Regions from separate parts of the Paraclostridium tenue genome, predicted to be linked through region 1. Evidence: riboswitches for the same ligand, from Rfam matches in the RefSeq annotation. Region 1 holds a riboswitch; each other region holds the start of a gene.
What was found. Region 1 has a riboswitch for lysine ahead of ABFX13_RS09980 (YfcC family protein). Riboswitches for the same ligand answer to the same signal wherever they lie in the genome.
Positions count from the first base shown of each region.

Region 2: another riboswitch for lysine. It lies ahead of ABFX13_RS09495 (amino acid permease); the one in region 1 lies ahead of ABFX13_RS09980 (YfcC family protein).
Region 3: another riboswitch for lysine. It lies ahead of nhaC (Na+/H+ antiporter NhaC); the one in region 1 lies ahead of ABFX13_RS09980 (YfcC family protein).

Region 1 covers NZ_BAAACP010000011.1:104,443-106,731, forward strand. Annotated here, with positions in the region: gene ABFX13_RS09975 (hypothetical protein) at 239-688, shown strand; lysine riboswitch at 786-965, shown strand; gene ABFX13_RS09980 (YfcC family protein) at 1,142-2,289, shown strand, end outside.
Region 2 covers NZ_BAAACP010000010.1:114,868-117,156, reverse strand. Annotated here, with positions in the region: gene ABFX13_RS09500 (spore coat protein) at 1-291, shown strand, start outside; lysine riboswitch at 460-629, shown strand; gene ABFX13_RS09495 (amino acid permease) at 775-2,247, shown strand.
Region 3 covers NZ_BAAACP010000002.1:162,410-164,698, reverse strand. Annotated here, with positions in the region: gene nhaC (Na+/H+ antiporter NhaC) at 1-836, opposite strand, end outside; lysine riboswitch at 955-1,126, opposite strand; gene ABFX13_RS02565 (peroxiredoxin) at 1,216-2,289, opposite strand, start outside.

The DNA.
Region 1 (2,289 bases):
GGTATTATTGTTGTGAATCATATCCACCATTAAAATTCACGTAAACCATATTGATAAAAGAATCAATATGGTTTTTATTTTTAGAAATAATAATTTAATTATAAACAAGTTTACTAGACGATGTATTACTTTATTAAATACAATAAAAAATTTAAATAGTATTTGCAACAATATATATATTTAAATTGTATTTATATATGAAAGGAAGAAAACATAAATATTTATTGGAGGTAAAATTATGAAAAATAAAATAAGTATACTAGTAGCAGCATTATTAGTTTCAATAAGTGGCATCTTAGTATTTGCAGACAATAACTCATCAAATAATAAACAAGATTCAACTTTAGTACAAATAACACCAGAACAACTAGACGTTATGGGGACGATAACAAATATAAAACATGAAGGAGATAACATAATAATAAGAGTAGAAGCTGTTAAAGATGAGAACATTAAACATGGAATTGCTACACTAGACTTAAAACCAGAAGCTAGATACGACATAGCAGACGTTATAATAAATAAAAATACAATAATCAAAAAATCAGACTCAGACAAATCACTTAAACCATCAGATATAAAACAAAATCAGAGAGTAGAAGTTAAATTTGAAAAAATAGAAGGTAGATCTTATCCAGTATATGCCAATGCATATAGTGTTATGATTACTGATATAAATAATTATTAAAAATATAAAAAAATTCTAAATATTTACAATACTATGAAATTGTGTTATAATATTTATAATAAATAAAACTTAATATAAATTACCTCATCTAAAAAAAGATTGAGGTAGAGGTCGCATTTACTAAGAGTAATATTGAAGAGGTCGGAATCCAATGACTCAATATAAAAGGAGTAAGTGCCGAAGTGCTAGTGTCCAAAGCTAGTGCTGGGACTGTATTTAATAAGTACAGTACTGTCATCAAAATTATCCCGAGTTTTGATGGAGAGCTATCTTAAGTAAGATATAGGGAAGATGTAGGTATGTTGTATTTGGCATATTCAGCTCAACATGTACTCATGTTGAGCTTTTTTAATATATGCGAGAAGCAAACTTTTACATCTATACAAACTAAGATAGAAAAAGGGAAAAATACAATTAATTGTCTTACTTTAAAAAAATGGGGGGAGATTAAAAATGAACACTTTAAGAAAAAGAAAGTTTACTATGCCAAGTACACTTACTATAATATTTTTACTAATAGTAGTAATGGCACTTCTTACTTGGATAGTACCAAGTGGAAGTTTTGAAAGAGAAGACATAGAAGGAAGGATGGTTGTTGTAGCTGGAACTTATGAAAAAATAAAATCAAATCCACAAGGAATAGCTGATGTATTTACAGCACCTATAAATGGATTTATAGATGCAGCAGAAGTAGTTGGATTTGTTTTAATAGTAGGAGGAGCTTTTGGAATAGTTAACAAAACAGGAGCTATAGAAGCAATTATAGCTTATACTGTAAACAAAATGAAAAAATTCCAATTCCTAATAATACCTATATCAATGATACTCTTTGGATTAGGCGGGACAACGTTTGGAATGAGTGAAGAAACACTGCCTTTTTATATGATATTTATTCCACTTATGACTAGCATGGGATATGATTCACTAACAGCAGTGGCAACAGTTTTTATAGGAGCAACAGCTGGATTTGGAGCAGCTACTACTAATCCTTTCTCTGTAGGAATAGCACAAGCACTTTCAAATATAGCACCAGGTTCTGGAATAGAGTATAGAGTTATTATGTTTGTAATATTCATGGCTATAAGTATAGCATTTGTTATGATGTATGCTAATAAAGTTAAAAAGGATCCGACAAAGTCTTTAGTTCAGAATATATCATTAAATCAAGAAGCAATAGATAGTAGTGATATAAATATAAAAGAGTTTACAAAAAGAGAAGCTATGGTAATAGCAATTTTTACAATAGGTATGGGAATTATGGTGTATGGAGTTTTAAAACTAGGTTGGTACATCACTGAGATTGCAATGGTATTTACAGCTATAGGTGTAATATCAGGATTAGCAGCAGGACTTAAACAAGATGAAATAGTTAGTTCGTTTACAAGTGGAGCAAAAGATTTAATGTCAGCAGGATTATGTATAGCATTTGCACGTGGAATAGTTATAATTGCAGAAAATGGATATATAATAGATACAATCTTAAATTCTGCAGCAAATGTATTAAATGGATTACCAAAAGCTATATTTATAAATTTAACTTTTTTAATAGAAGGTTTAATAGCATTTTTAATACCATCAGCATCAGGTCTTGCATCACTTAC
Region 2 (2,289 bases), on a different contig from region 1:
GTAAATCAAGGTCAAAGCCAAGAAAATCAAAATTCAAATATTCAAACTAATTCAACTATGCCTAACCTTAATTCACAAGCATCTCAAAGTATGCAATTTAATCAACATGATAAGGTTCTATGTCAGGATATGCTTAGTACAGAAAAATATGTATCATCTACATATGATACAGCTATATTTGAATTTAGAGATAAAAATGTAAGACAAGTTTTAAACCATATTCAAAAAGAAGAACAAGAACATGGTGAAAAAATTTATAATTATATGAGCCAACATAATATGTACAACTAATATTTTTAATAAATAATATACTTTTTAATAATTATTAATTCTAAAGATCATGAATATTTGATTTAATATAGTTGATACTAAATATCTGAAAATAATTAACTTTATAACTATAATTTTTAATATTGACTTATTTTAAATTTTATTTATAATTGAATACAACAAGTAGATAACTGAGATAGAGGCGCGAAATTTAAGATTAGTATTATGGAGGTAAGCTCAATGAAGTAATATGAAAGGAAATTTCGCCGAAGTAAATAGTTAATAGCTTTAATACTATTTACTGGGCTTATATAGAATATATATAAGACTGTCACATTTTGTGGAGAGCTATTTTCAATGAAGACATACGATAACGTTGTACTTTTTGTATGATATTTTTGTATTTATGTCATGGGTATAGTCTCATGACTTTTTTATTGTTAAAAATATTTTGATTATCTTAGTTACTTATTTATAATTGACACCATAAGGAGGATAATTTAAATGAGTGAACAAAATCACGAATTAAAAAGAGGATTAAAAGCAAGACACTTAAACATGATAGCTTTAGGTGGTTCCATAGGAACGGGTATATTTCTTGCAATGGGAGATACACTTCATCAAGCAGGACCTGGAGGAGCATTATTAGCTTATGGACTAATAGGAGTAATGGTTTATTTTTTAATAACTAGTTTGGGTGAAATGGCAACTTATATGCCAATATCTGGTTCATTTAGTTCTTATGCAACTAAGTTTATAGATCCAGCACTTGGCTTTGCACTTGGATGGAACTATTGGTACAACTGGGCTATAACAATAGCTGCTGAAATGGTTGCAGGCTCTTTAGTTATGAAATACTGGTTTCCTCATGTTCCAGGATTTTATTGGAGTATATTATTTTTATTTATAATTGTTGGATTAAACTTTTTATCATCAAAAGCTTATGGAGAATCTGAATACTGGTTTGCTGGTATTAAAGTACTTACTGTAATTATATTTTTAGTAATAGGAGTACTAATGATTCTTGGAATAATGGGTTCAGATGAAATAGGATTTCATAATTATTTTATAGCTGATGGACCATTTCATGGTGGAGCTAAATCTATATTTGCAATATTTTTAGTTGCTGGTTTTTCATTCCAAGGTACAGAGCTTATAGGAATTGCCGCTGGTGAAAGTGAGAATCCTGAAAAAACTATACCAAAAGCTATAAAATCAATATTTTGGAGAATATTAATATTCTATTTAGGAACTATAGTAGTTTTAGGTGCTATAATACCTTTTACACAAGCAGGAGTTTCAGAAAGTCCATTTACTATGGTTTTTGAAAAAGCCGGAATAGCTGGTGCTGCTTCTCTTATGAATGCAGTTATATTAACTTCTGTATTATCTGCTGGTAACTCTGGTATGTATGCATCAAGTAGAATGCTTCACTCTATGGCAAAAGAAGGACTTGCTCCTAAAATGTTTGCAAAAACTAATAAAAGAGGCGTTCCTGTAAATGCTTTAGTTTTAACTACTATAATAGCTTCTGCATGTTTCTTAACAGGTATATTTGCAGAAAGTACTGTTTATGTTTGGCTAGTTGCTGCATCTGGTCTTGCAGGGTTTATCGCATGGGTAGGTATAGCAGTTTGTCATTATAGATTCAGAAAAGCTTATATTCATCAAGGTCATGATTTAAAAGAATTAAAATATAAAGCTAAATTGTACCCTTTTGGACCTATCTTAGCACTTTTAATGTGTCTTATAATAATAATTGGTCAAGGTTATTCCTGTATAAAGCCATCAGGTATCGATTGGAAAGGTTTAGTGGCTTCTTATATAGGTATTCCTTTATTCTTCGCTTTATATATATATTATAAGATTAAACACAAAACTAAAGTTATTCCTTTAGATCAAGTAGATTTAACCTATGTTGAATCTAGAGAAAAGGCTTCTGAAATCATTGAAAAAGACATTCAAGAATTAAACTAAATCTATTTAAGAATAAAAAAAGATATTTTCATACTATTTAAT
Region 3 (2,289 bases), on a different contig from region 1:
AAAACTATAGCTACTAACCCACCAAGTAGTGTACCTATTATAAGTCCTGGAACAGCAGGTACTTTTAAAATTACCATTATTATAACTGATGCTGGAATTAATAATAATAATGGTGATAATGTGTTATAACTTGCTGATAATGCCTGTTGAATTTGTGTAATCTGACTACTATCTATAGCTTGACCTGCATATTTAAAACCTATAACTGCATATATTATAAGTGCTATTAAATATGAAGGAATTGTTGAATACAACATATGTTTTATATGAGTAAATAAATCAGTTCCCGCCATAGCAGGTGCTAAATTTGTAGTATCTGAAAGAGGAGACATTTTATCCCCAAAGTATGCTCCAGAAATTATAGCCCCAGCTATTATTTCTTTAGGAATTCCAAGTGCACTACCTATACCTAAAAGTGCAATACCTATAGTACCTGCCGTAGTCCAAGAAGAACCTGTTGATATAGAAACTATAGAACATATTATAGTTGTAGCAACTAAAAATATTCCTGGTGATAATATGTTTAATCCCCAATAAATCATGCTTGGAACAACACCAGATAATATCCATGTACCAATTAGCATACCTACGATTAAAAGAATAATTATAGCTTGCATTGTAGAATTTATAGTAGATAATATACCTTTTTCAATTTCTTTCCATGTAAATCCTAGTTTAAAAACAGCTATAAAACCACTAAATATTCCTCCTAAAGCTAATGGTATATGAGCTGAAACACCTAACTTAGTTAATGATATACATAATAGAAATACTAAAACACCTATACATAAAAGTGAATCACCCAGTGAAGCTTGTCTTTTTTCTCTTTTTAACATAATAACCTCCAATAATATATAAGAATATAACTTAAAATGGAGCGTAATACTAAAAAAGGTCTAGAAGACAAAGAGATACTTCTAGACCTGAAATTATTATATAAATATAATAACGTAATCTAAAGATAGCTCTCCACATAAAGTGACAGTGTTATACATGTTATGCATAACCCCAACATATAAGTTCAAAGCAAAACTTATATATTTCGGCATTATTACCTTTCCTATTATCTCATAGGTGCTTTCCCTCAATAATAGTAATATTTAATAATGCGACCTCTACCATTAGTTATATTCTGTTTATTCAATAAATTTATTATATCATATAAAATAAAAATGTAAATACTAATTAAGACAAAATTAAAATCTAATAAATTTTTTAGTTTAAAACATTAGGACCATAAGTTTCCTCTATTTCCCTTCTTAATTCATTAGGATCATTAATACCTTGATTCATTGCTTTAGCAAGTATATTAGCTTTATCGTATGGAGCCATCCAAGAGAATATACCACCTAAACAATTATCTATTACATATTGAGCTTTTATATATATAGAAAGAATATCATCATATGACATAGCAAATTCTCCATCTTTTACTAAGTATGGAACTTGAGCATCTTTGTCAAATCTGAATTCATATCCATTTTTATTAATATAATCTTTTCTAAGTTGATCATAAGATCTTGTAATTGTAGCACCTAAACGTCCATAAAAAGGAACTCCAAGCAATATTTTTTGTGAAGGCATTCCAGCATTAGTTAAATTTTGAACCATAGCATCTACACTGTAACCAGGTATTGATAGATTAGAGTCATATAGATTTGCTTGGTGCTTTTGAGCATTAGATCCTGTTTCACCAGCAGTAAAGTCATAGCTCATTAAGTTAAAATGATCTATTAAAGGTGCAATTTTAGCTATTTCAACACTTCTGTTTATATATGCTCTTTCACCTGTACCAGCAACACTTAACCATTTATTAGGACCTATAACATCTCTAATAGCAGTCAAAAGAAGTGTAAAGTTTTCTTTATCTTCAGGTCTAGATTTAATTCCAGCGGCACTATTTGCAGGATATTCCCAGTCAATGTCAATACCATCTAAATCATATTGATTAATAAGTGCATTTACTTCTCTTGCAAACTTATATCTAGAAGTTGGTGTTAATGAAGCATCTGAAAATCCATCTTGCCCCCAGCCACCAATAGCAACTATGACATTTAAACCTGGATTATCTTTTCTTAAAGATAATAGTTGGCGTAGATATTTAGGGGTTGGAATGAATAAGGTACCATCAGGTTTTATTTCAGCAAATGCATAAATAACAAAATCAAGTAAAAAAGCATCAACATTTGAAGGATCTCCTAAGACATATTCGCCTACTAATCTAACTAAATCTGGACAGTTAGGATTTTTTGTAATATTACTAGATGGAGCCGAAATTTGAGGTCTAGA